3 regions of the Peribacillus sp. TH16 genome follow, and region 2 is predicted to be linked to each of the others. Evidence: riboswitches for the same ligand, from Rfam matches in the RefSeq annotation. Region 2 holds a riboswitch; each other region holds the start of a gene.
What was found. Region 2 has a riboswitch for S-adenosylmethionine ahead of JFV29_RS29775 (methionine ABC transporter ATP-binding protein). Riboswitches for the same ligand answer to the same signal wherever they lie in the genome.
Positions count from the first base shown of each region.

Region 1 (10,555 bases), on a different contig from region 2:
AAAAAGCCAAAAGAAATAAGAGAAGAGAAGAAGGGACCGTTTACCTTGAAAGTGAATGGAGCCGTATATCCCTATACAGCCAATCAAATGAAAATCATTAATGGAAAACCTTATATTCAGTCAGATAAATTGCTACTTGGTTTAGGTGTAATTGGCACAGCGGATTTAAAAACATATAAACCAGATAATAAATCGTATTTACCAATTATAAAAGTCGCGAAATCATTGGGATACAAAGTAGAATGGGACGAAAAAGATAAAGTAGTACTGTTAGAAAAAGACAAAATTGATGTGGAAGATCCTGATGATGATGGTACTATCACCAATTAATTTTTTACTCTAAGTTTTAGGTCTATTATCGTTGGAAAATACTCTTAGAGAACGAAGAATTTGAAAGTGATGATAGTCATAAACCTAACTGAATGATAATAATTCCCCTTGTGCTATGTGCATAAGGGGAATTATTTTAAAGCCAAAACCCAACTGTGAAAAAGCCGCCAAGGATGTCACTTGGGAAGTGTGCACCCAATCAAAATAAAGCCCGCGACGAGCGAAAGCAGACCTAGAAATAACGCAAGTGAAGGTTGAAGTAGCTTGATCATAAAATCCCTCTCATTCAATATAAGTAAGATTAACTATACGACGAATTAAGCTTAATCCGGTTTGAAATTCAATTTAAAGAACCTGATTTAGCTACACTATTATTTATGAAGGGGACAGGCTCTTTTACCCCAAAAATTATTTTGATGGTGCAGGATAACTAAAATTAGATTTCTCCTGTTCAATAGCAGATAATGCTAATTTTTTTATTGTTACATCATCCATTGGAGGATTGTGTAAACCGGCTCTTACATCTCTATAGTACCTTTGAAGAGGATTGCTTCGTTGAAGGCTTTTTGCACCGACTATTCGCATAGCTTTATCGACAATTGTAATTGCTGCGTTTGTAACAATATGCTTAGCAGCTCCAAGCTCATTGGTGATATGAGCTCTTCGTGATTCATCATCATAAGCCTCTGCAACGCTATATAAGAAATGCCTTGCTTTCAATAATTCCAAATCAATTTCTCCTAGAAGTTGTTGGACATTTGCTAGCTGGCTAATAGGTCCATTTAGACTATTTGGCGAATAATTATTAGCAAATTGTATAGCGTAATCTCTTGCAGCTTGCGCAATACCAAGGTAACAAGCTGGTATATGAAGAATCCATGCATTCAATTGGATGCCACTTGGTATTTCAGGAAGTTCGACAAGTTTTGAATCATCTACTTCTACCTCTTTAAGAACCAGATCATGGCTTCCAGTTCCCCTCATTGAAATTACGTCCCATGTTTCATCTATGGTTAGTCCTACTAAATCTTTATGTAGGAGAAAAAATCCAACCTTTTGCTTTTCTTCAATCCATGCAGATACTAGAAAATAAGTTAATACTGGGGACATGGTTGTAAAAGTTTTACGTCCTGAAATAACCCAAGAATTCTCTTTTTTGACAGCTTTTGTTCCAGGACGGCCTCCCCGGGTTGGACTTCCTGTTTGTGCTTCACTAACTGAACGATTCACTAAGGCACCATTTAGAACTTCATTAGCAAAAAAGTTTATGTTCTTATCTGTCCAACTCTTTTTTTCAAAAAGTTCGCCTATCACTCCAAGGTTCCAGCCAATGGAAAGTGCTGTTGTTGCATCAAAACTAGCCAATGTTTCTTGAAGGAGTATCATGTCATATATTTTTAAACCTCCGCCACCATAGGCTTTGGGAAGAGTTGAACTTGTATATCCCATATTAATTAAATCTTGAATGTGTTCTGTTGGGAAGGTTGCTAATTCATCAATTTGAGCAGAATTATTTTTGAATTTTGATTCTAGTTCATGTAACTTTTGTAACCACGTTTTTTGACTCTCTGTTTTAATAAATAAGTTAATCACGTTTTGCCCTCCTGCTATTTTAAAGGTTTACCTATTAATTTAACAAAATAATCCCTATTATTCTTATTGGTTTAAATGATAATTGTGACGGTTTAAGTTGTCAAGGAATTTATATCCAGTAAATTATAAGTTAGAGATTTCCAAAAAATACATTGACTTTAAAATATTATCAATCTAATATTTAAATTATCAGTTACCATACTTAACCTACCAAAATAGTTGGTATTAAAGGGCAGCATAGTGGATCTACTATATGAGGATAGTTAAAGGTATGTAATAAGCATTATACAAATAAACAAAAGAAGGAGATTTTTTATGAAAAATAAAAAGTTTTTCAATGTGGTAGCCACCGGTTTAGCATTAGTAACCCTTTTAACAGGATGCGGTTCAAGTACATCGTCCGGAAAAGAAGCAAATACAAATGAAGGTAGTAGCGATACAGAAGTAAAAAAGGTAAAAATAGCATATGACCAAGCGTCAAAACCAATGTCTTGGTTAGATGAGAAGGGAAATCCAACTGGTTACGATGTAGAAGTTATGAAATTGGTTGATGAATTACTTCCAGAATACGAATTTGAATATATTGGGACATCAAGTGATGACTTATTAGTAGGCATTGAACAAGGTAAATATCAAGCAGGGGTTAAAAATGCTTTCTGGACACAGGAAAGGACAGAGAAGTTTATCTTTCCTAAAGAATTCCTTGGGTTAAGCAGTGCAGGACTTGTGTTAAAGAAAGAAAATGAAAAGATAAAAAATCTAAAAGACTTTGCTTCAGCTGGTTTTTCTTTAGCACCAATTGCTGCAAACAACGCGCAATATACAATTGTTGATGAATATAACCAGGCCAATAAGGACAATAAAGTAAAATTAAAAGCCGGAGATGCATTCACAGTTGATGTAGTTCAATGGGTTAACGAAGGCCGTGTAGACGGTGGAATAGCAATTGAGGGAGCTTTTAAGAAGCAAGTAGCAGAAGATGGTCCATATCATAATTTAAAAAATGATCTCGTTTACAATGAATTCGCCGTAATCAAAACTTGGCCATTGTTTAACAAAAAAGAACAAGAATTTGCAGACGCTTATGATGAAGCAATCAAAAAGTTAAAAGAAGAAAAGAAGACAAATCAGTTAAGTACAGAATTTTACGGAAGAGATTTGTTTGAGGTATTGGAAACTGTAAAAAGATAACAACACTCTAATCTACCAGAGCCTAAAAAAGTCAATCACTGAGGCTATACTTGTCACTTTCTTATTTTAGGTTGTTGAGTGGGTAACCTCAATTCAAACCAAAAAAGTAAAGGAGTGGCAAGTTTTTGTATATATACCTCTAATATTGAAGAATGATTACGTTTTGAATATTGAACCTTTTAAATAGGAAAAAGAAGATGGATGTGAAACATGGAGAAATACTTTGATGTAAATTACATAGTTGAATCAGTACCAATGTTAATTCCTTTTCTAAAAGTAACATTAATGGTTGCTGGTCTTTCGGTCCTATTCGGGACAATCTTAGGTTTCATCTTAGCAGCCATGAAAATAGGAAATAGTAAAATTGCTAAGAAAATTGCCTATGGGTATACAACAATATTAAGATGTACACCATCTATTGTTCTCCTATTTCTAACTTATTATGGGATTCCAGCAATTGCAGATAATTTTGGCGTAAACCTAAACGACATTGACAAAGCGGTATTTGTTGTTATTACCTTTTCGCTTCAATTTGCAGCTGCCATGTCTGAGGTTATCAGAACATCGTATGAATCTATAGATAGAGGGCAATTTGAAGCTGCAGTAAGTGTAGGATTAAGTAATACACAAGCGTACTGGAGAATTATTTTACCGCAAGCTTTTGTAGTTGCTTTACCAAACTTCGGTAACAGCTTACTTGAGTTGATGAAAGAAGGAGCCCTAGCATATACAATCGGATTGATAGATATCATGGGGAAAGCAGAGCTTATAATCGCTGGGAATTATAATACTCATGCATTAGAAATTTATCTTGCTTTAGCTGTTATTTACTGGATATTATCAATTGCTATTGAACAACTATTCTTAAAATTAGAGAAGGTATTTAGTAAAGGAAAACAAGTGATAACAACTACATAGGGGGTGACAGAGTGTCAGAAGGATTGGATTATAAATTTTTAGTGGAAACCTTTTTTGTAGCATTATCAGGGGTGCCCACGGCGTTATTCATTACAATTGTAGCTTTACTTGTTGCGCTTCCGTTAGGATTTTTGCTTGCTTTAACAAGAATAAATCAAATTCCAGTTTTAAATCGTGTAGCACAGATATATGTTTCCTTTGTAAGAGGAACTCCTGTCATAATTCAAATTTTTATTATTTATAGCAGTGTACCCTTATTGCTAGCTTCGATATTTGATAAGTATAACATCGAAATGAATGTATACGATGTAAATCCGATTTGGTACGCATTCATTGTTTTTTCATTGAATACGACAGCTATTCTAATAGAAGTGTTTCGTTCAGCAATAAGCACAGTGAGTAAGGGACAACTAGAAGCTGCTTATTCAGTCGGATTAACAAATGCCCAAGCATTTAGAAGAATTATTATTCCACAGACATTAGTTGTAGCATTACCAAATATTTGTACAGCAACAGTCAATCTAATTAAAGCAACATCTCTCGGATATGCATTGTCATTGCAAGAAATTACTCTAAGAGCCAAGGTAGCTGCCAATGTAGGCTACAATTATGTTGAGGCTTATATTGATATCTTTCTTGTATACCTGATTTTATGTAGTTTAGTAGAGTATTTATTTAAGCTGTATGAAAAACGTTTAAGTAGGTATAGAGCAGTAGGTATTTGAAATGAAGCAGGAGGTGGACATGATGTTAGAAATTACAAATATCCATAAATCATTTGGAGAAAATGAGATTTTAAAAGGTGTAGATTTAAAAATAGAAAAGGGTGACGTGGTAGTAATTCTGGGCCCAAGCGGTTCAGGAAAGACAACATTACTTCGATGCATTAACTTTCTTGAAAAAGCAGATCAAGGACATGCAATTTTTGGGGATATTGATGTAAATCTTAAAACAGCATCAAAAAAGGCGATTCATGGAATTAGGCAAAAGATCGCTTTTGTATTTCAAAATTATAATCTGTTTAATAATAAAACGGCATTAGAAAATGTGACAGAAGGTCTTGTTATTGGAAGGAAGATTGCGAAAGCCGAAGCAAATGAGATTGGTAAAAAAGCATTAGATAAAGTAGGTCTGTCAGAAAAATACAATGCTTACCCTATTGAACTATCAGGTGGTCAGCAACAAAGGGTTGGCATTGCGAGAGCAGTAGCTTTAAATCCTGACATTATTCTATTTGACGAACCAACTTCTGCACTTGATCCTGAACTTGTCGGTGAAGTTTTAACAGTAATGAAGCAAATAGCAAAAGAAGGAACAACCATGTTAGTGGTCACGCATGAAATGTCTTTTGCAAAGGATGTAGCAAACAGAGTAATATTTATGGATGCTGGTGTCGTAGTAGAAGAAGGATCACCTAAAGATATTTTTGTGAAACCAAAAGAAGAAAGAACAAAGAAGTTCTTAAAAAGAGTCTTACCGGAGGATTATATTTTTTACATTTAATTTTCAAATGAAATTAAGAGTTAATAAGAAAAGGGTGAATTTTTGAAGCTGATCCAGAGCGATAGATTAATAGCGATCACTCTATACATATAAGTAATTAAAACAAACGCATGGTAATCCATACTTGTGTTGAAATAAAAAATCATTCTTTTCAGTAATAATCAATGAAATTATGGGCTTCAGTGTAGCCTATATGAAGTAGTCAAAAAACGAATTACCTATGAAAACCTGCTTGGGAATTTCGTGTAAATAACTAGTGATCCTACGAGATGAAATTAACTCTTCACTTGATCACTAGATTAAAAAAATTGCATAATTGAACGTATGTTTTCAATGCTTTTCTCCTTGCGTTTAGTTAATTGATGACGGTGCTCTTTAGTTTTTATAAGTGTGTTTTTGGTTTATAATAACAATTATCAAGTCATATCAGGGGGTGAAACTTTGAATGAATATAATGTTACAGTTAAGAATGGCAGCACAGTAATTCTGTCAGAAATTATTAAAGCTGAAGATGAAAGAGAAGTCCTTGGCACACTATTGATTACTAGCGAATTATTTAATCAACCTTTTACTGACATTAGGATTTTAGAACGCTAATTTGTTACTGAACTCTCCATTTGTTACAATCATAATAAATCTTAAAACAGTAGGCGATATTATGTGCGGGCGTTTCACCCTTTTCACAGACATTGAAGAAATAATTGACAGGTTTGATATTCAAGCGCCATTTAATGCCGAGTACCAATTCAGCTACAACATAGCACCTTCTCACTCTGTCTTATCCGTTATTAATGACGGATCTATGAATCGACTTGGATATCTTCGTTGGGGACTCATACCTTACTGGGCAAAAGATGAGAAAATGGGCTACAAGATGATTAATGCCCGAGCGGAGACCATTGCTGAGAAAACAAGTTTTAAGAATTCGTATAAGAAGAAACGGTGTTTGATACTTGCCGACTCTTTTTATGAGTGGAAGAAGACACCAGAACGTAAAATACCCATGCGAATAAAACTTAAGAGTAATGCCCCATTTGGAATGGCTGGTCTCTGGGAATCATGGAAATCACCTGAAGGTATCACGATATATTCCTGCTCAGTTATTACAACTACTCCGAATGAGCTAATGACTAGTATTCATGATCGCATGCCAGTTTTACTTAAACCTGAAGATGAAAAGACTTGGCTGGATCCTTCAATTAATGATACTGCATATCTACAGCAATACTTAAAATCATTTGATACTGAACAGATGGAAGCTTTTGAGGTATCGAATGATGTGAACTCACCTAAAAATAATTCACCTAAGTTAATACACCAAATTTGCTGAGAGGTCCTAGGACCTCTTTTTGTTTTTCTCTTTTCAATTAAAGGTGAAGTACTTTATCTTCATTCATAAGTTCCTCTTTACTCATTTGAAAAAAACCTCTTTATAAAATACTTTAGGCTACACCTTGCGGAAATACATAAAATACTGTACTCTTATATTTGCTTTTCGATGCGGGTATCGATGTTACTTTCCTAGAGTGAATGGATGAAAAGCTAGGACTGCAAAAAGACAACTTAGCAATCGAACAATGCAGTGCACTTGTTAACCTGCCTGATTCTTTACTCGTAGACATCGGAACATTTGATAATATCATTACGTAATTTGGATCTTCTTATCAAGAGAGACGGAGGGACTGGCCCGAAGATGTCTCGGCAGCAGACTTAATAGGAGTGCTGTGCCAAATCCAGCAGGCGAATACGTCTGAAAGATGAGGAGGGTGTTTTTTATAGATTAAAAGACCTCTTCTTATTGTTTAATAGAAGAGGTCTTTTTTCACGTTCGATGGTTTAGCTTTAGCTTCGTATTGGCTATTATGCTTTTGGAGTCATGCTTACAATAATATGAAAGAAATGTTGGATCTTACTAGAATTTTTTACCGAATTAGTTCAATGAATAAGGGCTATGACATATTTGTCATGGGAAAAATAAAAAGAGGTGTTCATCATGAGTACAAACAATAAAGGGAATCCTTGGGCTTTAGTCCCATTTGTCGTTTTTTTAATTTTATTTATAGGTTCCGGGGTTATTACAAGAGATTTTTATTCATTTCCGGTGATTGTGGCGATTGCGATTGCATCAGCGGCTGCATTGGCAATGAATCGAAAAGAGTCTTTCAATCAAAAAGTTGAAATCTTTTGTAAAGGTGCCGGGGACTCCAATATTATGTTAATGGTTATCATTTTCCTTTTGGCCGGTGCTTTTTCAGAAGTGGCGAATGGAATGGGTGCGGTAGAATCAACGGTGAATCTTGCGTTATCGGTTTTTCCGCAAAATCTATTAATGGTAGGTATTTTCATTATCGCTTGTTTTATTTCTCTATCTATGGGGACAAGCATGGGAACAATCGTAGCGCTAGCACCTATAGGTGTAGGAATTAGTGAACAAACCGATATTTCGCTTGCCCTTTCAATGGCCGCCGTTATCGGTGGTGCGATGTTTGGTGACAACCTATCTTTCATTTCAGATACGACAATTGCAGCTGTTCGAACGCAGGGAACGAAAATGAAGGATAAGTTTAAAGTGAATTTTTTCATTGTTTTACCTGCGGCCATCATCACATGTGTCATCCTTGGCTTTTTAACAATGGGTGAACAAGCAGCTATCTCTCAACATTCCTATAATTGGGTGAAGATTCTACCTTATATTTGCGTTTTGATCACTGCATTAGCTGGAGTCAATGTGTTCCTTGTCCTCTCCATCGGTATTGTGTTTGCCGGAATTATCGGGTTAGCGGATGGTAGTTATCAACTGATGGGCGTCATTCAAAAAATGGGGGATGGAATGGCGGGAATGTATGAGATCTCTTTTCTTGCCATTTTAATTGCTGGTATGGTGTCAGTCATCAAACATAACGGCGGCATCGATTATCTTCTCCACGTCGTGACCCGTAATAGCAAATCAAGAAAAGGTGCTGAATTCAGCATTGCCGGTCTAGTCGGTTTGACAAATCTATCTACGGCAAATAACACGATTTCTATTATCATTGCCGGTCCGCTAGCCAAAAATATTGCGGAAAAGTATGGCATCGATCCCCGTAAATCGGCGAGTTTGCTTGACGTTTTTGCTTGTTGTATTCAAGGGTTAATTCCATACGGGGCACAACTGCTTGTTGCGGCGGGGGTAGCACAAATTTCACCTGTAAGTATTTTACCCTATTCTTTTTACCCAGTATTAATTGGGATTTGTGGAGTCATAGCCATTTTGATTGGTTTTCCGCGATTTTCAGGGAGCGAAGAGAAGAAATATACTTCTTGAAAAAGTGAATTAAACAGAAAAACACCCTGAATCTTTAGATCTAGGGTGTTTTTTTATATGCGTCCATTTTAATAAATATATATTTAGCTTTTATTCATGGAACACTTTACAATTTTGATCTTATAAGGGTTCAATTGAAAATATCAGAAAGCGTGGGAGAATAATTATTTATATTTAGAAATGATACAGAATATTATATCATTCTTATTCTCGATGGGAGTTTCCCGATTCATTCCTCAAATTTATGAATGAAATAAATTGAATGGTAGGATATAATAGATTATTGTATTGGGGATTCATTCTTGAATCTCCCTTTTTTACTATGGACTTCTATCGTTTATCTTACCGAGAGAATGGGGAAATAAACAATGGTTGTCAATTGCTATCATATATAAGTTAATAATTAGAGGTGGTTTGTTTTTAATGGAGATGTTAGGAAGTTTTATTAGTGGAACAAATGATTTACTGTGGTCAAAAATACTGATTATTATGCTGATTGGATTGGGTCTTTATTTTTCCGTTCGTACGAAGTTTGTCCAATTCAGAATGGTAGGGGAAATGTTCAGGCTTTTGGGAGAAGGTGCCACAGCGGATAAAAAAGGTGTGACATCGTTTCAGGCTTTTTGCATCAGTACTGCTTCACGGGTTGGAACAGGTAACCTTGCAGGTGTTGCCATAGCCATCACAATGGGTGGTCCAGGAGCCGTTTTCTGGATGTGGTTAATAGCACTTATCGGGTCTGCCTCTGCCTTCATTGAAAGTACACTTGCACAAATTTATAAGGTCAAGGATGGCGATACATTCCGAGGTGGCCCTGCTTATTATATGGAAAAAGCATTGAATGCCCGTTGGATGGGTATCACGTTCGCTGTATTGATTTCGCTTACATTTGGGCTTGCTTTCAACTCTGTACAAGCCAACACGATCACAAGTGCGTTCAATGAATCGTTTGGGATCGATAAGTGGGTTACGGCAATCATCCTTGCTCTTGTTACGGCTGTCATCATTTTTGGAGGCATTAAAATGATTGCAAAAGTATCTGAAGTCATCGTACCGATTATGGCAGGAGCATATGTGATAGTAGCATTGATTATCATTATCATGAATATTACCGAGTTACCTGGTGTTTTTGTTTTAATCTTTGAAAGTGCTTTTGATGGATTAAGGGAAGTTGCTGGCGGAGCACTAGGCGCTGCCATGATGCAAGGAATCAAGAGAGGTCTATTTTCTAATGAAGCCGGGATGGGTAGTGCCCCTAATGCAGGTGCGACAGCAGATGTCAGTCATCCCGTAAAACAAGGGCTCATTCAGTCTCTTGGTGTATTTGTGGATACGCTTGTCATTTGTAGTTCGACCGCCTTCATCATTTTGTTCTCAGGCCTGTATACATCGAAGGAAACAGATGGTATAGTCCTTACCCAAAATGCACTTGGTACGGCATTAGGATCTTGGGCTGGCATTTTCCTTGCCATTATCGTACTGTTATTCGCCTTTAGTTCCATAGTTGGTAACTACTATTATGGAGAGTCGAACATTGGCTTTATTAATGAAAATAAAGTTTGGCTAAACTTATATCGTATCGCAGTCGTAGGGATGGTGATTTTCGGTTCGCTTGCTTCACTCAAGTTTGTATGGGGTCTAGCTGACTTGCTGATGGGGTTAATGGCCATTATCAACTTAATCGCCATAGCCTTACTTGGAAAAATTGCATTTGCT
Region 1 is NZ_JAEKEM010000002.1:292,104-302,658, reverse strand. It holds gene ggt (gamma-glutamyltransferase) at 1-330, shown strand, start outside; gene JFV29_RS01480 (acyl-CoA dehydrogenase family protein) at 739-1,920, opposite strand; gene JFV29_RS01475 (transporter substrate-binding domain-containing protein) at 2,239-3,114, shown strand; gene JFV29_RS01470 (amino acid ABC transporter permease) at 3,325-4,032, shown strand; gene JFV29_RS01465 (amino acid ABC transporter permease) at 4,044-4,757, shown strand; gene JFV29_RS01460 (amino acid ABC transporter ATP-binding protein) at 4,780-5,535, shown strand; gene JFV29_RS01455 (hypothetical protein) at 5,977-6,132, shown strand; gene JFV29_RS01450 (SOS response-associated peptidase) at 6,194-6,865, shown strand; SAM riboswitch class I at 7,194-7,299, shown strand; gene JFV29_RS01445 (Na+/H+ antiporter NhaC family protein) at 7,529-8,839, shown strand; gene JFV29_RS01440 (alanine/glycine:cation symporter family protein) at 9,263-10,555, shown strand, end outside.
Region 1: linked by a shared signal. The riboswitch ahead of JFV29_RS01445 (Na+/H+ antiporter NhaC family protein) and the one ahead of JFV29_RS29775 (methionine ABC transporter ATP-binding protein) in region 2 are both predicted to bind S-adenosylmethionine.

Region 2 (10,555 bases):
GCCAATTGTCGCTGTTGTAAATGTAAGGATCAACGAACTAAGTCCCTCGGGAATCAAAAAGCGATAAATGATTTGCCATGTCGTCGCCCCCATCGCCTGAGCTGCCTCGATGATCCCTTTGTCCACTTCCAACAGGGAGTTCTCCACAAGCCGGGCAATATAAGGAGCCGCGTAAAAGATTAGCGGAACAATGGCCGCATTCGTTCCGATCGCACTGCCGACAATCATTCTGGTAAACGGAATAAGTGCTACAAGCAAGATGATGAAAGGAACCGACCGCAATATATTGATGACCGGGTTCAATACATTAAAGATCCATTTATTCTCCAGGATGTGACCCTTTCTTGTAATGACAAGTAAGATTCCTAGCGGAAGTCCAATCAGCCCGGAAAATATCAATGAGATGGCTACCATATAAAGTGTGTCACCGAAAGCTGTCGACAGCTGGTCTGCCGTTATTTCCATTCCCCAAAGCGTATTACCCATTTATCTGCACCTCCTGGACGAGAATCCCCTCATCTTTAATATATTGATAAGCCTTGTCCACCTCTTTTTTGTTCCCTGTCACTTCAATAATTAAATTTCCAAAAGGTGTTTCTTGAATTTCAGAAATATTAGCTGATAAAACACTTAAATGAACATCATATTTTTTCGAGATGGTTGAAAGTAAAGGATTGCCTGATGTAGTACCAATAAAGTTAATTTTCCAAATAATCGGAATATATGATCCGGTATTTTTCAGGAAACTTTGTGGGATCTCGTCGTGAATAACAGTTCGTACAAAGTTTTTTGCGATACCTGTTTGGGGCTTCGCAAAAACTTCGAAAACCGAACCTTGTTCAACCACGCGTCCGCCTTCCATGACCGCAACCTTATTGCAAATTTCCCTAATTACAGACATTTCATGAGTGATTAGCAAAATGGTAATATTGTATTCTTTATTAATTTTTTTTAAGAGCTGCAGTACAGCACTAGTTGTTTGTGGATCCAATGCTGACGTCGCTTCATCACACAAAAGAATCGATGGGTTGGTAGCCAACGCTCTAGCAATCCCTATTCGTTGCTTTTGACCGCCAGACAATTGTTCCGGATAACTCCTTGCTTTACTTGATAAGCCAACGAACTCTAACAACTCGCCTACCCGCTCTTTGATTTCTTTACTAGGGGTTCCCGATAAAACTAGCGGCATGGCAATATTATCAAAAACTGTCTTTGAGTTAAGTAAGTTAAAATGTTGAAAAATCATGCCAATTTTTTTCTTTTCTGCCCGTAATTCCTTCGGGTTCAATTTGGTTAAATCCTTCCCCCCAACAATAACCTGTCCATCTGAAGGGTGTTCGAGTAGATTGACTAACCGAATCAACGTACTTTTTCCGGCTCCACTATAACCGACAACACCAAAAATATCGCCTTTTTCAACTGTCAAATTAATTCCTTTCAAAGCTTCAACAGTCTGTTTCTTTGTTTTATATACCTTTTTAACATTTTGAAATTCAATCATTCTGTCTCCCCCCACGCTGTTTATTTGTACGAATTCATTATCCAGAGAAGAGCTTTGCAAAGTTTCATAATGATAGGGTTAAATTTTCGAAACTCACGAGTAATTGCTCACAATTCACGAGTAAATGTGTGAAACTCACGAGTAATTGCGCGAAACTCACGAGTTAATCTGTCAAACTCACGAGTAATTGCTTATAATTCACGATTAGTGCGCAAAACTTACGAATAATTACACCAATTCTCCAAATAACCATATACATTCTGAATAAACAAAAGAGGCCTCTTCCGTCATCAGACAGAAGAGGCCTCTTTTAGAAATAAAAAAGAGTAAACTCTTAATTTAATTATCTAAGAAAAGCTCCTTCTTATCTTTCAAACTTTCGTCCGTTGGAATTAGCACAGTATTTTTACAAAAGTAAAAACCCGCTGCCGAGGTATCATAGGGCCAAGTCCCTCCACATCTCTTGATAAGAAATAACGTATTTATTTAATTATGTTCCTCACTATATATTCAAATTTTACTAATGTCAACTCTATTTTGAATAATCTAAAATATTTTTACAGTATAATTTTTAATCGTTCATTTAACTATACCTTAAGACAGGTCAGATTTTGCCCTGCATACCATGTATACGGGTAACCTAGGCATAGACTCTATTACAAAAAAACGAAAACATTACGAAGTCAGTCAGGATCAGGACTTCCTTCCTCATAAGGAAAGCTCTGTATCTTGATGAAATAACGGCAAACCTTTGGCAAACTCACTATTCAGGTTGCTACTCACGGTCTGCCTTATCCATGCGGGGAGCTCCCTGCGCCCCCCACTCTTATAATCTTTTGATTGGGGTTTACGTTTATTTTTGAGTTTTTGACCATTTTTTGATAGCAAACTTTCGGTACGTTTAGTATCAAAAAAGAAAAAACAATAATAAATAGTACCATATATATGCGGTTATAAACTTTTTTGCATCTGTTTTAAATGTGTGAGGACCCTTTGCCCTCATATCTGTAATAATAAAAGTTATTTATTATTACAGCGAAGGAAGATTACACATGTGTTTTTTCATCTTTAGCACTATTATAAAAGCTCTTTCCTTAGAAGAGTTTATTTCTTTTAATTAAAAAACACTCGGTAGAGTTTGATTTCTATAGTATGTCTACTTATCAGCAAAAACAAATCGCTATTTAGAAGCTTCTAATTTTGTCGATATCTACTCAGAATTTGTAGATATTTCTCGGGAAATTGTTGAAATTTGAATTTGGTGATTCCGAATAGTTGGAACAAAGGAATCTCTACTTTTGATTTGCTTGCCTTAGGTTTAAATAGTTATTAACGCAAATTAACATCTTAATATCGTAAAGGAGACTAAAAAAAAGGTAATAAAACCTTTTTCTTATTGCAGTAATGTTTCGTAATGGGTTCTTTGTTGTTCAGTTTTAACTATGACATATCGTTTGTCAGTTAGATGTTCATTTCACGCGGAGCTGCGAGTTCATTGGTTAAAAATTAAGATCTCTTTTAATTGAATGGGAACATGGGTTAAATAAATTGTCATATATATCGGGTATCGTTATCTCTTTTAAAGCTTCTAATTTTGTCGATATCTACTCAGAATTTGTAGATATTTCTCGGGAAATTGTTGAAATTTGAAAATGGTGATTCCGAATAGTTGGAACAAAGGAATTTCTACTTTTGATTTGATTGCCTTAGGTTTAAATAGTTATTAACGCAAATTAACACCTGAATATCGTAAAGGAGACTAAAAAAAAGGTAATTAAACCTTTTTCTTATTACAGTAATGTTTCGTAATGGGTTCTTTGTTGTTCAGTTTTAAGCTATGACATATCGTTTGTCAGTTAGATGATCATTTCACGCGGAGCGCGAGTTCATTGGTTAATAACATTAAGATCTCTTTTAATTGAATGGGAACATGGGTTAAATAAATTGTCATATGTATCGGGTATCGCTATTTCTGTTTCATTGGTTCCTACCAATCTTTCTTTTTCTTGATACAAGGGTTCTTCTCTCTATCGTCTAGGGGATTGCCCGTATCGCGTAACGCTATAAGCGTTTCGATATCGGATTGAACGAAGATATGCCAATCGCTATCTTTTAACAGCTCCTATCCATATCGCTCTAAGTTTTAAACATACTTTCAAACAGTGGATTTTGTATCTCCACTTCTTCTGCCACTTCCTTGGAAGAGGATGCTCATTCATTCGGATGTATATCCTGTCGCATATCGGCTCCCTCTTTCTATTAAAGATGAAGGTTCTGTAGATTTATTTGCATGTTATATCGCCCCGCGATACGAAACACACAAAAGAACCGATCAGCCCCTTTCTTGAGGAACATTATTAAGGACATGGATCTTGCTGGGGCTGGGAAACTGTTGTTTTAAGCTGAGGCATATCGTTTGTCAGTGGCCATTCATTTCACGCGTAGCTGCGAGTTCATTGATTAAAACAATTAAAATCTCTTTTAATTGTTCGGGATTATGGATTGAATTGTCAAATTTATCAGGTATCGCTATCTCTGTTTCATTAGTTTCTTCTAATCTATCTTTTTGTTGATACACAAGGTCTTTAGCTATATCGTATAGGGACTTGTCCGTATCGCGTAACGCTATGAGCGCTTCGATGTCGGAGTGAATAAAGATAGGAATCACCATCTTACAAACTCATATCCGTTTCGTTCTAAGTTTTGACCATACTTTTGAACAGTGGGTGTTGCATCCCCACTTCTTCTGCCACTGCCTTAGAAGCGAATACTCGTTCATTCGGATGTATATCATGTTTGTAAATCTAACCCAGCTTTTCTATTAAACCTATAGGTTTTGAATTTATTTGCATGTTATATCGCCCAGCGATACGAAACATACAAAAAGGAGACGGTCAACCCCTGTCTGGAGCAACTATTAAGGAGGACTCTTGTTTTTGAATGCAAGTTTTCAACCTCCTCAACTCCCTTTTTATCAAGCATGCCTTTTTTGCTTGCTTGTGTATTTTGTTTTAGTTGCATATCGCTTAAACAAATCTCCAATGAATTTCAATTGAGCCTTCGTTTGCCTTTAGAACGTCAATACATTGGTATCGCCGAGCTCTTACATAGCAGGTACCAAATCCTGTAAAGTTAAAATACTCTTTCTTAAATTCTGTGTTTCAGCTACGCGAATCATATGGCTCTATGTTTTTATTAAAGTTTTGTGGATTGGCATCTCAATGCTTTTATCCATCATTATATATTTAAAAAAGATTTATCAAATGTTTCTACATCTAATTTGCTTCCAAGAATCATTACACAGTTGGGCAAAAAAACTTAACGGTCGCCTTATTTTCTGAATATGGAGAAAAGCCCCCACCATTTTTCTGAACGTTTTTGTATCGCTATTTCTAAACGTTTATTAAACTCATTTTGGGAAGTCCATTCTTTTTTCTGTTCGACCCGCATATTTTGTATTTCTTTTTGTAAGAGTTCACTTTTTTGTTTTTCTTGTTGTAGCAATGTTTCGTAATGGTTATTTTGTTGTTCAGTTAATTGTTCAATTTTAGCATTAGTTCTTTGCGCTGAATTTCCAATACTAGAACTTATAACATGATGATCTTGCTGGAGCCGGGAAACCTTTGTTTTAAGCTCTGACATATCGTTTGTCAGTTGGACATTCATTTCACGTGTGGCTGCGAGTTCATTGACTAAAAACATTAAGACCTCTTTTAATTGATTGGGGTCCTGGGGTAAATTTTCTTCATATGTATCGGGTATCGCTACCTCTGTTTCATAGGATCCTTCTAATCTTTCTTTTTGTTGATATACAAGGTCTTTAGCTGTATCGTCTAGGGGCTTGTCCGTATCGCGTAGCGCTATAAGCGCTCCGATGTCAGATTGAACAAAGATACGTCGATCTCCATCTTTCAAAAACTCATATCCATTCCGCTCTAAGATTTGACCATACTTTCGAACAGTGGGAGTTGCAATCCCCACTTCTTCTGCCACTTCCTTGGAAGAGAAAGCTCGTTCATTCAGTTGAATATCACGTCGCATATCGGACCTCTTTTCTATAACTAGTTGTATCTGTAGTCTACCTGACCTTAAATTTTCTGTCTAGATAAGTGTAGACTATCCAGAAATTATTAGGGATACCGATAAAATTTCCTTTTCCTTTCTTCTACTTCCATATACGTTTTAGATTCTCTATTGGCTTACCTTCCTTCTCTTGCATAGCCGCCGCTATCTCCTATCCATCCTTATCCATTGTTTGTGTTACATCTGGTCGGTCTTGGCGCCTTGCCCCGTGCCAAGCATGGGTGGGGTTGATAGAAATTCAACAACGATTAGGACATACAGATATTCAAACACCGATGAACTTCTATGCTCATACGACTGACTACATGAAAGAAAAGGCCTCCCAGCAGTTCAATAAACTGATGGAAGACCTTCACTATAAAAATATTTACATGTTAGGTGAGCATCCATTTCTAAATCCTCGTTAAATCCCTATATTTCAAGGGATTTAAGCAATGATTACATCATAAACAACTTCACTTAATGTCATGATATTTCAATGTCAGGTGAGCATTTTAAATTAATTTTTTATAAATTACTATATGAAAAATTCGAAAAAAGCCCAACCCTATTAAAAGAGAGTACATATTTTTTAAATAAACCTAATTCATTATACCGGAAGGAGATTATCATGAAAATTAAAAAGTCCTTAAATCGAATTCAAGCTGCATTATTAAAGAAACACATAAATGAGTTTAAAGAAAAAGATGGCATTTTAGAAGGAACAGAAGATTTGATTTTTTATGTCTATGAATTTGAATCTCCCAGCAAAACTGTGAAAGGTGCAATATTATTATAATAAAACTAAGAGGAGATTAATAAAAGAGCTTTCAAAGGGTTCTTAATGGGTGTCTTGTTTTATTACTTGGGTTGAATGTTTCAGCTTGTGGGTTTGATCATGTTATAGGGAATGGAGAAGTTACTGATCTTGATTTGAAGGAAGTAAAGTCATTTATAGCCGATAAAAAAACAGGCTTTTAAATTGTCTTAACGTATATTATCCGCTTTTTGTCGGCAGAACCCCTTTATGTTAAGGGCCAGATTGTTGATAAAAGATTGGATTGTGTTTTATTGATAAGTATAATATTAAGCTCGGTGAACCGTATCATAAGTAAATTAGGTTTTTATGTTGTAAAGAAAAGCAGAAATATACAAAGTCATTGAATTGGCTATGTATATTTCTGCTTAAATTAATTAAGAAATCATTATACTTTTTTACTGATTTTTTAAGAGTTTATCAAATTTCTTCATCTCAAATTCATGAACGGTTATTGAAAAATGACTGTTTCTTTTGTCACTTTCTATCACTGCCAGTTTGTGTGAAAGACTCCTGCTAAATCACGTCGTTCATAGGTATGTGCACCAAAATAATCACGTTGTGCTTGCAAAAGGTTTGCATTTGAGATGCCTGTTCGATAACTATCGTAATAAGTAAGTGAAGCACTTAAACATGGAAACGATATACCAGAATTTATTCCTTCACAGACAACCTTTCGCAATCCTACCTGGTAATCTGTAACCTTTTCAGCAAAATATGGTGAGATTAATAAATTAGCCAGATTCGGCTGCTCTTGATAGGCTTCGCTAATGACGTTTAAAAATTCTGCACGAATGATACAACCTCCGCGGAAAATCAGCGCAATATCCTTTAAAGGCAAATCCCAACCGTAAAGTTCAGAAGTCATTTTATATTGAGTAAAACCTTGCGCATACGCACAAACTTTTCCCATATATAATGCTTGTCTAATATAGTCAATCCACTCATTTTCATCTAATTTTTGCTGAACGTTCTCAGGGCCTGTTAGAATATTTTCTGCATTAATCCGTTCCTCTTTTAAAGCGGAAATGTAACGAGCAAACAAAGACTCTGTAATAATTGATGCTGGTATTCCGTTATTAATAGCTTGCATGCTGGTCCATTTACCTGTGCCTTTTTGTCCTGCTTTATCAAGAATCACATCGATCAAGGGTAAGCCCGTTACTTCATCTTTTTTCCTTAAAATCCCGGCTGTAATTTCGATTAAATAACTTTTCAGTTCGCCTTGATTCCATGTTTCAAAGATGTCAGCAATCTCATTAACTTCTAAATGCAACTTTTCTCTTAAAAACGTATAGGCTTCGGCGATTAATTGCATATCTGCATACTCAATCCCGTTATGTACCATTTTTACAAAATGACCTGCTCCTTTTGGACCGATATAGGTACAGCAAGGGTTATCATATACTTTGGCTGCGATTTTTGTCAGAATCGGAGCTACTTTTTCATAGGCGTCTTTATCTCCACCTGGCATGATTGAAGGTCCTTTTAACGCCCCTACTTCTCCACCAGAAATACCAATTCCTAAATAACTGATTCCTTTAGATTTCAATTCATCATATCTGCGTTCAGTATCTTCGTAATGGGAGTTACCGCCGTCCATGATAATATCGCCTGATTCAAGATGAGGAAGTAATGAATTGATCACCGAGTCGATCGGCTTACCCGCCGTCACCATTAGAAAAATCTTTCTTGGAGTTTCTAGTGACTGAACAAAGTCCTGGATTTCGTAATACGAATGGAGCGACTGACTGTCCAATTTAGCAACAAGCTGATCCGTTAAATCTCTTGTGTAGTTATAGACAGCTACTTGTTCCCCTTTACTAGCCATATTTAAAGCTATATTACTGCCCATTACCCCTAAACCTATGACACCAATTTTATTGAACATTTAATTCTGCTCCTTTTATGTAAGAATAATAGGCAGTAAATCCCTACATAAGTGGGGGATTTACTGCCGGGAAAGGCCTATACAAATAAGCTTAGTAATAGAATAAATCCTAATCCAGCTACTGAAATAATCGTCTCAAGCAAGGTCCACGTTGCAAATGTTTCTTTCATGCTTAAACCAAAATACTCTTTAAACATCCAGAAACCAGCATCGTTAACGTGTGAAGCGATTAAACTTCCCGCGCCTGTAGCAAGTACTACTAGAGCAAGGTTAACGTCCGTCTGACCTAACATCGGAATAACTAAACCAGCTGTTGTTAAGGCAGCAACGGTAGCAGATCCTAAGGAAATACGCAGGATTGCCGCGATGATCCAGGCAAGCAAGATTGGTGATAATGATGTTCCTTTGAATAATTCAGCTACGTAGTCACCTACACCGCCGTCGATCAATACTTGCTTGAAGGCTCCGCCGCCCCCTATGATTAATAGCATCATTCCAATATGCAAGATTGCTGATGTACAAGATTCCATAATATCTTTCATTGGAATCTTTCTTGCTAATCCCATTGAATAGACCGCAAATAATAAGGAAAGCAACATGGAAGTACCGGCTTCGCCAATAAAACGGATAGCTGCTAGTAAACCATTATCTTCAAAGCCCATTGTTTTTTGCATCAAAGTGATAATCGTAGCAATTGACATTAAAATAACGGGAAGTAAAGCGGTAAATACACTGATCCCAAATCCAGGTGTGTCTTCAAGTTTAAATGATTTTTGGTTTCCTAAAGAGGCAATGCTGCCTGTTTTCGTAAATGATGCAGGTACGAGTTTTTTAGCTATCTTCGTAAATACTGGTCCAGCTAAAATAACTGTTGGGACCGCAATAATGAAGCCGTAAAGTAAAACTTGACCAATGTCTGCACCATATTCACCAGCGATAACGGTTGGTCCTGGGTGCGGCGGCAAGAAACCGTGTGTTACGGATAATGCCGCTACCATTGGAATACCAAGATATAATATCGAAACTTTTAATTCTCTTGAAATTGCAAATACGATTGGAATTAATAATACTAATCCCACTTCAAAAAATAACGCGACACCGATAATAAATGATGCTGCTACTACTGCCCATTGAATATTCTTTTCACCGAATTTTTTAACAAGGGTCATGGCAATGCGTTGCGCGCCGCCTGAATCTGCGATTAACTTACCCATCATCGCTCCAAGTCCAAAGATTAACGCTAAGTGACCAAGTGTTCCGCCTAATCCAGCTTCAATGGTTTTGACAATTTCCTCAAGTGGCATCCCAAGTGCTAAAGCTACTCCAAACGATACAATGATTAAGGAAATAAAGGTGTTTAATTTTAAGCCCATTATTAAAATTAATAAAGCGACAATTCCTAAAGCGACAATAACTAATGGCATTGTAATTCCTCCATGTGTTTACTTTGTAGCATTTATTAAGTTTCTTTGATAATTCGCAATCTGAGTATATTCGTTTTCCAATACCCTTGATAGGTTAATAAAAATCGGCAGTAGTTGCCTATATTCTTTTACAGAATCATATTTCGGTGTGTGCTTGTGGGTATTGCCTATCATTTCAGAAACTACTTCGAAGGAATCAATTTCCCCGGTGGCATATAATCCTAATATACAAGCACCCAGGCATGAACTTTCGTAGCTTTCTGGAACCACCACTTCCGATTCGAAGATATCGGACATCATTTGCCGCCAAACAGACGACCTTGCGAAGCCTCCCGTAGCTTGAATTCGGGTCACCGGACCGTCCATACATTCGGTTAAGGCTAAAAATACGGTGTATAGATTGTAAATGACTCCTTCTAGAGCCGCTCGAATCATATGTTCTTTCTTATGCGATAGTGTTAATCCGAAAAATGAACCCCGTACGTCTGGATTCCATAATGGTGCACGTTCACCTGCAAGATATGGATGGAATAACAATCCATCAGCGCCTGGTCTTACACGTTCGGCAATCTTGGTTAAGACTTCATAAGCGTCGATTCCAAGTCTTTTAGCTGTTTCTACCTCGGAAGAAGCAAATTCGTCGCGAATCCAGCGAAGGACCATCCCGCCATTATTTACCGGCCCTCCAATCACCCAATGCTTTTCCGTTAAGGCATAGCAAAAGATTCTTCCTTTTTCGTCTGTTTTCGGCTCGTCAATAATCGTTCGAATCGCACCGCTTGTCCCAATCGTGACAGCAATTTCACCTTTCCGGATAGCGTTTACACCTAGATTTGAAAGGACACCATCACTTGCCCCAA
Region 2 is NZ_JAEKEM010000011.1:227,440-237,994, reverse strand. It holds gene JFV29_RS29780 (methionine ABC transporter permease) at 1-465, opposite strand, end outside; gene JFV29_RS29775 (methionine ABC transporter ATP-binding protein) at 479-1,501, opposite strand; SAM riboswitch class I at 1,863-1,974, opposite strand; gene JFV29_RS29770 (hypothetical protein) at 3,921-4,172, opposite strand; gene JFV29_RS29765 (hypothetical protein) at 4,832-5,542, opposite strand; gene JFV29_RS29760 (hypothetical protein) at 5,812-5,991, shown strand; gene JFV29_RS29755 (hypothetical protein) at 6,195-6,362, shown strand; gene gnd (decarboxylating NADP(+)-dependent phosphogluconate dehydrogenase) at 6,868-8,271, opposite strand; gene JFV29_RS29745 (GntP family permease) at 8,349-9,695, opposite strand; gene gntK (gluconokinase) at 9,714-10,555, opposite strand, start outside.

Region 3 (10,555 bases), on a different contig from region 2:
CAATACCAATCGATATGCGCACTTGATCAGCACTTACACCCGCTTTTGCTAAACCTACATCATTTAATTGTTGATGGGTCGTACTAGCAGGGTGGATAATTAAACTTTTAGCATCCCCTACGTTGGCTACATGCGACCATAACTCTACCGAATTGATAAGTTTTGCTCCAGCTTCGCGTCCACCTTGAATTCCAAAAGTCACAACAGATCCTGCTCCCTTAGGCAAATATTTATCCGCCAGCGCTTTATCAGGGTGACTTCCATTACTAGGGTGCGAAACCCAGTTCACAGCAGGATGATTTTCCAAATATTGAATAACAGACTTAGTATTCGAAAGATGCTCTTTCATTCTCACATGCAACGTTTCTAGCCCCAGCGTAAACTGGAACGCGCTTTGAGCACTTAACGTCGGCCCTAAATCACGAAGTAATTGCACACGAGCTTTTGTGATAAAGGCAGCAGGGCCGACTGCTTCAGAGTATACAATCCCATCGTAGCTTGGATCCGGTTCCGTAAAGCCAGGGTAGTTTGGTGAGTTCCAGTCGAATTTGCCCCCATCCACGATGATGCCTCCTAAGGTGGTTCCATTTCCCAAGAGCCATTTTGTAGCAGAGTGGATGACAATATCCGCTCCAAAATCAATTGGCCGGCAAAGGTATGGGGTAGCAAAGGTATTATCGATAATGAGTGGTATGCCCGCATTGTGAGCAATGTCCGCTACAGCCTCAATATCAAGAATCCTTAGACTTGGATTTCCAATTGTTTCCGCAAATATAGCCTTCGTTCTAGGCGTGATGGCTTTTTTGAAATTTTCAGGGTCATCAGGAGAGACGAACTTCACTTTTATCCCATATTTAGGAAGAGTATTTTCAAAAAGATTATACGTACCGCCATATAATGTAGAAGCGGACACTATTTCATCTCCTGCACCAGCAATATTTAGGATTGACAGTGTAATGGCAGCCATCCCACTTGCGGTTGCCAGTCCGCCGATACCACCTTCCAACAAGGCCATTCTTTCTTCGAAAACACTGACCGTAGGATTATGAAGTCGTGTATAAATATAGCCATTTTCCTTTAAGCCAAATAAATTTGCTGCATGGTCAGTATCTTTGAACAAGTATGCATTGCTTTGATAAATAGGCACTGCACGTGCACCCGTTTCATCTACTTGCAGACCCCCGTGAACACTCAATGTTTCGAAACGCAACTTTTTCTCTGCCATAAGATTTCTCCCCTTTTTCTATGGATTTAGTTGGATTTAAGAATCAGGCCTTCCTCTTTTAACAAGCAAAAAAACCACTTCATAAGAAGAGGCTTATATACTCTCCTCATCTTCCAGAGCCAATACTCTGTTGGAATTAGCACCGTATATAAATTTATACCGGTTGCCGGGCTTCGTCGGGCCAATCCCTCCGCCACTCTTGATAAGAACTATTAAATTTAGCAGTTACTTTCTTAATTCAAAATATAGCACTTTAGAATTATCCAGTCAATCAATTATTTGAATATTCTTATTTCAATTCCCCATCAACTATATCGTTTATTCACTACTTTTCTACAGCTAAAAAGCCAACCCATATTGGATTGGCTTTTTAGCTTATTTCCTTAAGCACTCCGTACAAATAAGGAACAGACTGAAAGGCATAAATTTTTTTCCGCAGCTGCCCTTCTTTAAATAGTAATAAACAAGGTACACTCTCAATTTCATATGATTCGGCGATTGTTTGGACATAGTTCATATTCATCTTTCCTGCCTTCAAGTCTGGAAAAAGCTCCAATGATATCGTAAGCATCCTAGAAGCCACCTGACAGGTCCCACACAAAGGTGTATATAAATATAAGCAAAAGGTTTCCCCTTCTTCAACAGCAAGCCTACAATCTTCTTCTTTCAATTCTTGCATCAATTAGTCGTTCACCCTTTGACTTAAAAATTTCATTTTCACATTCATATTGGCAGATAGGAGCACTGTAGCGATATGATGTTCGGGGGCACTTTCCACTTCTTTGTACATTTTATTGATATACAAGTGGCTTGCTTCTGGCATTTCCCTTCGGAATTGCTTCCGTAGCTTTTCTCCTGAATCATCTGCGTCAAAAAGGAGATAAACATCACGGTCCATCATTTCATCTACTAACTCATCCAGCTTAGTTAATGAAATGGTCCCATTTGTACATCTTATTTCCACATCTTCATTCAAAACGGAGGCAACTTTTCTTCTATCGGAACTGCCTTCTACAATGATAACTTTATCAAATTCGCCCCACTCCATGTCATCACTCCATCTCACGAATTGTGTGCATGCTGCCTTTTTATAAAGTGAAAAAGAGAGCAGGCCTATTTAGACCCTCTCTCCTTCATTTTAACCGTTTATCAGGCTATCATATTCTTCAGCGCTCATCAGGTTTTCAACGTCACTGATATTTGATGGTTCAATCACGATCATCCATGCTTTTTCAAAAGGAGATTCATTTACGAATTCAGGATTGTCATTCAACTCTTCATTTACTTCAACAACTTTACCACTGATAGGAGCATACAGCTCAGATACAGTTTTAACAGATTCAACACTGCCAAATGGCTCGTTCGATTTCAATTCAGCGCCAATCTCTGGAAGCTCAACAAAAACGATGTCCCCAAGTTCGGACTGAGCAAATGCTGTAATTCCGATGCGTACTGTTCCATCTTCTGTTTTGACCCATTCATGTTCCTTTGTGTAACGAAGTTCTTTTGGTGTTGTCATCATTAATTCCCTCCATAGTACATCTTATTTTATCTATTACATTATAAGGTAGATTTTTTTAAAAGTAAGGAATTAACCAAATATTTCGTATTATTTTAGTTCCAAGTCTGTTCGAATTGTTCTTCTTTGAAACCAACTGTCACTTTTGTGCCGTCCGTAACAATCGGCCTTTTAAGAAGCATACCATCAGTAGACAATATATCTAGCATTTCTGCTTCAGAAGCTTCTTTCAGTTTGTCCTTTAAACCCAGCTCCCGGTATTTTTGCCCACTAGTATTAAAAAACTTCTTCAGCTCTAATCCGCTGGTATTATATAGTTGTTCGATTTCTGTTCGAGAAGGCGGATTTTCTACTATATGAATCGCTTCATATTGCAGTTCATGACTATCCAGCCACTTCTTCGCATTACGGCATGTGCCGCATTTTGGGTACCAATATAATGTTAAGCCCATTGTTTCACCACCTATCAATAGAATACCCGTTTTTTCTGTGCAATACAACGAATTCTCCTTGTCTTTCCATCGTGAAAATTTCACACGTAATAAAGGGAATACCCGATTACGGGAATTCCCTTTATTACGTGTGAAATTTGATTATAGTGCGTATTTTTCAGTTTCGATTACCTTAACAGAAGCTTCGCGTTTTTTCGCAATGACATTGATTGGGTTGTGTCTAGTCAACTTGCGAAGTGAAGAAAGCATAATGCGAAGAGTATCGCCTGTTTCAACGGCAATTAACGTTTCTTTTGCATGCTGTTCTATTTCATTGAACGCTTCTTGAACGAAAATTTCAGTGTACAATACCTTTTGTTTATTCTTTTCTAAACCTGTAGTCGCAATTGCTTTTTCTGTACGTAAAACCACAGATTCAGCAGCGTATGCAAGGGATGCGATATCAGCAATGTTAGATAAGATTTCTTGTTCTTGATCAAGTTTCTTGCCGTATTTCTGTGCTGCAAGACCTGCTGCCAAAATACCGATTTTCTTAGCATTTCTAACCAGCATTTTTTCTTGTGCCAATGGCTCATCGCTAGGCTCTTCAGGCATCATCATCATTAATTCCTCTTGCAGTCCCTGTGCTTTTTGTAGAAGAGGAAGTTCTCCTTTAAGTGCTTTTTTCAGGAATGTTCCCGGAACAAGCAAACGGTTGATTTCATTTGTGCCTTCGAAAATCCGGTTAATACGAGAGTCACGGTACGCTTTTTCAATTTCATATTCCTGCATGAAACCATAACCACCATGAAGCTGTACGCCTTCATCTGTTACGTAATCCAATACTTCAGAAGCGAAGAATTTATTCAAAGAACACTCAATTGCATATTCAGCGATCGCTGCTGCCATTGATTTTCCATCTTTCACTTGCTCATCAGTCAGCTTGCTTTGTCTTTGATCATAAAGACCGACGGTACGGTATACAGAGCTTTCTGCTGCATAAATTTTAGAAGCCATCGTTGCAAGTTTTTCTTTCGTCAGGTTAAAGTCAGAAATTTTCGTTTTGAACTGCTGACGTTGATTTGTATAAGCAGCAGTAATTTCAAGAGCGCGTTTAGATCCGCCGACTGCGCCAACACCCAATTTATATCGGCCAATATTCAAGATATTGAAAGCAATAACATGCCCTTTTCCAGCTACGCCAAGAAGGTTTTCAACTGGAACATGTACGTCTTCCAGGATTAAAGTACGTGTAGATGAGCTTTTTATACCCATTTTCTTTTCTTCAGCGCCCGTAGATACACCTTGATATTCACGCTCTACAATAAAGGCAGAGAATTGTTCGCCGTCGATTTTAGCATATACACAGAACACATCCGCAAAACCTGCATTGGTAATCCATTGTTTTTCACCGTTTAAAACGTAGTGAGTACCTTCTGCATTTAATTTCGCTGTCGTTTTTGCACCCAATGCATCAGATCCTGAGCTAGGTTCAGTTAAAGCATAAGCAGCAATTTTTTCGCCCGTTGCTAGCAATGGAAGGTATTTTTTCTTTTGTTCTTCATTTCCAAATAATACGATTGGCAAAGATCCAATCCCTACGTGTGCACCGTGAGTGATTCCGAACCCACCTGCAAGCGCCATTTTTTCTGTAATTATTGCCGAGCTAATTTTATCAAGACCAAGCCCGTTATATTCTTCAGGAACGTCAGCACCAAGTAAACCGATATCCCCTGCATGCTTCAGTAATTTTACAGAACGGTCGAATTCATGATTCTCTAAATGCTCAACTTGCGGAAGAACTTCATTCACTACGAAATCTTCAGAAGTTTTGGCAATCATTTTATGCTCATCAGAATAATCTTCTGGTGTAAACACTTGATTATACGTAATATCTTCTACTAAAAAGGCGCCGCCTTTTATGAGGTTATCTGTTGTTTGTTTGGACATGTTATTTCCTCCTAAATGATTAATGATGATTAATTATCTTAAGCCCGCCGGAATTGTTGATAAACTTTCGATCGAGATGGAATTACGCTAATAATTCAAATACTCCAGCAGCACCCATACCGCCACCGATACACATTGTAACGACTCCGAATTGTTGGTTTCTGCGCTTCATTTCATGAAGTAGGCTTAATGTTAATTTAGTACCGGAACATCCTAGTGGATGGCCTAGGGCAATAGCTCCACCATTGACATTGACAATCTCTTCATTCAATCCCAGCTCACGAATGATTTGAATGGATTGAGAAGCAAAGGCTTCATTCAATTCAAATAAACCAATATCAGAAAGCTCAAGACCTGCTAGTTTCAAAGCTTTTGGAATCGCAGCGATCGGACCAATTCCCATAATTTCCGGTGGTACCCCTGCTACGGCAAAGGAACGGAACTTACCAAGTGGCTTCATCCCTATTGAAGAAGCTTTTTCTCCATCCATGACCATAACTGCAGCAGCTCCATCACTCGTTTGTGATGAATTTCCTGCTGTAACGGATCCTGTCACAGAGAATGCTGGTCTTAATTTCTTAAGCACTTCAAATGTTGTGCCTTCACGAACGCCTTCATCTTGTGCAAACTGGAATGACTTTTCCTGTAATTTAAGATCCGGACCTACTGAGCGAATGGTTACATCAACCGGAACGATTTCATCTGAAAACTTTCCTTCAGCAATGGCCTTAGCAGCCCTTTGATGACTGCGCACAGCAAATGCATCCTGTTCTTCACGCGAAATACCGTATTTTTTTGCAACGGCTTCAGCTGTGTGACCCATCCCCATATAGTATTCTGGTGCTGTTTCCGCAAGTTGTGCGTTCGGACGGGTTACATGTCCCATCATTGGCAAAAGACTCATGGACTCTGCTCCACCTGCAATGACCGTATCACTTTGGCCGAGCATGATTCTTTCCGCTCCATAAGCAATACTTTGTAATCCGCTTGAACAGTAACGATTAATTGTTATAGCTGGTACTGTGTAAGACAATCCTGCTAACGCACCAATATTTCTCGCCATATTCAGCCCTTGCTCCGCCTCAGGCATTGCGCAACCGATAATTAAATCATCAATAGAACCTTCATAATTTCCAGCACGCTTTAACGTTTCTTTTACAACAAGAGCCCCTAAATCATCTGGTCGAACGTTAGCAAGAGAACCCTTTTTTGCTCTTCCTACCGGAGTCCTTGCTCCAGCTACTATTACCGCTTCTTTCATGAGGATCCCCCTTACTTCATTTTTAAGCTATCAATCTATTAACCTTCATTTGCAATCTAACCGTATTTTCACTTATCCATTAGTTTCGAAGTGGTTTCCCTTTTGCAAGCATATGCTGCATTCTTTGCTGAGATTTCGGAGTAGAAATTAGTTTTAGGAAAGCTTGTTTCTCTAGGTTCAAGATATACTGCTCATCTACTTCTGTACCGTATGGAAGTTTTCCTCCGGCCAGGACGTATGCAAGCTCTTTAGCTATGACAAGGTCATGATCAGATAGGAAGCCGGAAAGGCGCATGGATTCTGCCCCTAAAAGAAGTGTGGCATAACCTGTTTCACCGACCACAGGAATTTTTGTACGAACTGGAGCTGTATACCCTTGGTTATACATGGAGATGACTGCCTGCTTCGCATCATATAATTGATGATCTGCGTTCACACTTATTCCATCAGAAGAATTAAGGAAGTTATTCCCGCGTGCTTCTTCAGCAGAAGTCGAAACTTTTGCCATCGCGACTGTTTCAAATACTTGATTAGCCACTTTCTGCAAATCAAAGGCGACGCCCTTTGGCATATTCTTCAGCGTTTTTACATAAAGTTCTTTTGTTCCGCCACCGCCTGGAATCAATCCAACACCAGCTTCTACAAGACCCATATATGTTTCTGTCGTTGCTTGGATACGTGCAGCAGGAAGAGATACTTCCGCACCGCCGCCAAGTGTCATATTAAATGGCGCTACAACAACAGGTACAGCACTGTACTTAATCTTAAGCATTGCCTTTTGGAATTGGCTGATAACCATATCCAATTCCAAAATATTGTCATCTTGTGCTTCCATCAACATCATGGCAATATTAGCACCTACACAGAAGTTTTTGCCTTGGTTTCCGATCACCAGACCTTTATAATTAGCTTCTGCTTCATCGACTGCGGCATTGATCATTTGCATGATATCAAGACCTATTGCATTATTTGGTGAAGTGAATTCAAGAAGAGCCACTCCATCACCAATATCAATCAGACTTGCACCGCTGTTTTTCTTGATTACGCCTTTTTGCTTCTTGATTGCTTTAAGGTTAATCACCTTAGGGTTTTCAAGAAGTTCTTTATATTCTCCATTATCATAGTAGAAAACTATGCCATTTTCTTCTTTGTAAAAAGAAGTGATACCTTTTTCCAGCATATCCTTCACCCATTGAGGAACAGTAACTCCTTCTTGTTCTAAACGTGCTACTGATTTTTCAACACCAATCGCATCCCACGTTTCGAAAGGTCCCATAGACCAGCCGAAGCCCCATTTCATTGCTTGATCGATTGCCACAATATCATCGGCAATATTCCCAAGCAGTTGTGCAGAATACACAAGAGCTGGATTTAACACATTCCAAAGTAATTCACCAGCACGGTCATCGCTATAAACAAGCGCTTTCATTTTGTTGGCTAGACCCTTGGCCTGTTTAGCCATTTCAATAGAAGGAGTCTTTAATTTTTTACGGGCTTCATATTCAAGAGTTTCAGGATTCAGCTCAAAGATCTCCTTACCCTTTTTCACAAAAAATCCTTGTCCGGACTTGCTTCCAAGCCAGCCGTTTTCAAGCATCCTATTCATGAAACCCGGTATTTGGAAAACTGCTTTTTCTTCCCCTTCCACCTGGTCATATACATTTTTAGCAACATGTGCAAAAGTATCCAATCCAACTACATCAAGCGTCCGGAATGTCGCGCTTGTCGCTCTTCCGATTAATGGACCAGTTACCGAGTCCACTTCACCAACGCTGTATCCGCCTTTTTGCATTTCACGAAGGGTAACTAGCAAACCATAAGTACCGATGCGGTTTGCAATAAAGTTTGGTGTATCCTTTGCTTCGACAACACCTTTACCCAGTACATCTTCGCCGAATTGTTTCATGTACTCGAGCACTTCTGGAGATGTTTCTTTAGTGGGAATGATTTCTAACAATTTAAGATAGCGCGGCGGATTGAAAAAGTGAGTTCCTAAGAAGTGCTTTTGGAAATCCTCTGAGCGGCCCTCTGCCATAGCTTCAATTGAAATTCCAGATGTATTGGAAGAAATGATGCTTCCAGGTTTACGATGTTGATCAACCTGGGCAAATACACTTTGCTTCACTTCAAGTCTCTCAACGACTACTTCAATAACCCAATCGACGTCTTTTAAACGACTTATATCATCTTCCAGGTTCCCGGCTTCAATTAACGCAAGATTTCCTTTAGCTGAAAGCGGAGCTGGTTTTTGCTTTAAAAGTTTAGTAATCGCAGTTTGGCTGATGCGGTTACGTACTTGTTTATTTTCTAATGTAAGACCTTTTTTCTTTTCATCCTCTGTGAGTTCACGAGGTACAATGTCCAATAATAAAGTCGGAATGCCGATGTTAGCAAGGTGTGCAGCAATCCCTGATCCCATAACTCCTGACCCTAGAACAGCAGCCTTTCGTATTTGTCGAACCAAGTTTATATCCCCCTTACACAATATATTGAATGAATGCTCATTCATTTTTATTTCAAAAAAATTTTGAATATTTTTTCTTATTACTAATATAGAATATAATTGGAAATTCCGCAATGATAAAACTGGAAAAAAATAAATTTTTTTATCATATTACCTTTGATTAATTCTCCTCCTTTTAGTAGACAATAACGACCAGGAGGTGACTTATACAATGAAGCGTAAAAATAATCCTTCTAATAGAGCTGTGAGTGCCGCAAGCGTTAAAGGCAATGCCGGCCCTGGTCGTGAGCGTCAGCAAGGGATAAATAAAGTAAACAGCCAGAACAATCAGTACAAAAAATAAAGTCGTTATTAGAGCAGCCGTCCCTTATCCGGGCCGGCTCTCGATTTAGCTATTTTTTAAATAGTCCCTTTAAAACGAAAGCAATATTGGCCGGCCTCTCTGCAAGGCGGCGCATGAAATATCCGTACCAATCCGTACCATATGGAACATACACTCTTACCTTATATCCTTCTTTTACGAGTTCAAGCTGCTTTTCATTACGTATGCCGAATAACATTTGAAATTCAAATTGATCAAGAGAGATCCCTTGCTCTTTGACTAAGCTCTTCGTATAATCAATAATTTTATCGTCATGGGTGGCAACAGCTGTGTAATTTCCATTCAGCAGATGCTTCTTAATGATCTTTTTAAAATTACCATCGACATCAATTTTCTCTGGAAAAGCTATTTCCCGAGGCTCTTTGTAAGCTCCTTTAACAAGTCGTAGATTCGGGTTGTATGCATTCAACTCCTCAATGTCTTTCTCTGTCCGATAAAGATAAGCTTGTATGACCGTCCCCAGTTCATTATATTCAGCCTTTAAGTTTTTGAATACATCCAAAGTTGGCTGACAGCGCGGAAAATCTTCCATATCAAGTGTTACGAACACCCTATGGGTTTTGGCTTCTTCTAATATTCTTCTCATATTATTCATTACGACTTGTTCTGATATATCCATGCCCATCGACGTCAATTTCAAAGATAACTGTGAATCCAGATTTTTTCTGGAAATCATTCGAATGGCCTTTATACACTGATCTGCCATCTCATTTGCTTCTTGTTCATTATCAATGAATTCACCTAAATAATCGATGGTTACAGACAGCCCTTTTCGGTTTAAATCTGCGATAGCTGCAGCTGCCATATCCAACGATTCTCCAGCCACAAAGCGGGATGCCCCAAACCGCAATCCATATTTTTTCGCTGCCTTTGTCATATTTTTGTTCTTTGATAGAAAAAGAAATAGATTTCTTAATATTTGTTCCATCTGCATTCCCTCCGTATCTTTTCTTCGGAAAATAGATGTATTTCATAAGAATATTTTACCATTTAATTCAAATTCCAGATATCCAAACATCAAGAATAAAAAAATTGTTAATGGGAAAATTAAAGTCGTTTAGATAACACTTAAGGAGGTAGACTGATGGAACAACAAAATTCATTTAACAGCCAACAACAGTCCACCGGCTTCATGAAACAACCGCCGGAAATGGTTTCTGTAAAAGACAGTTTATACTTATCTGATATGCTTGCATGGAACCTGATTGCGATTAAAAAGGCACATTTTTTTGCGGCTCAATGTAAAGATCCACAAATTATTGATGCGTTAAACCGCTGTGGACTAATGCATCAGCGCCATTACGATACCATTCTGAATCATTT
Region 3 is NZ_JAEKEM010000009.1:2,426,794-2,437,348, forward strand. It holds gene JFV29_RS25835 (O-acetylhomoserine aminocarboxypropyltransferase/cysteine synthase family protein) at 1-1,225, opposite strand, end outside; SAM riboswitch class I at 1,329-1,434, opposite strand; gene JFV29_RS25840 (thioredoxin family protein) at 1,596-1,904, opposite strand; gene JFV29_RS25845 (toprim domain-containing protein) at 1,908-2,273, opposite strand; gene gcvH (glycine cleavage system protein GcvH) at 2,364-2,744, opposite strand; gene JFV29_RS25855 (arsenate reductase family protein) at 2,840-3,196, opposite strand; gene JFV29_RS25860 (acyl-CoA dehydrogenase family protein) at 3,338-5,125, opposite strand; gene JFV29_RS25865 (acetyl-CoA C-acetyltransferase) at 5,208-6,386, opposite strand; gene JFV29_RS25870 (3-hydroxyacyl-CoA dehydrogenase/enoyl-CoA hydratase family protein) at 6,466-8,850, opposite strand; gene JFV29_RS25875 (YuzL family protein) at 9,062-9,193, shown strand; gene JFV29_RS25880 (proline dehydrogenase family protein) at 9,243-10,160, opposite strand; gene JFV29_RS25885 (hypothetical protein) at 10,317-10,555, shown strand, end outside.
Region 3: linked by a shared signal. The riboswitch ahead of JFV29_RS25835 (O-acetylhomoserine aminocarboxypropyltransferase/cysteine synthase family protein) and the one ahead of JFV29_RS29775 (methionine ABC transporter ATP-binding protein) in region 2 are both predicted to bind S-adenosylmethionine.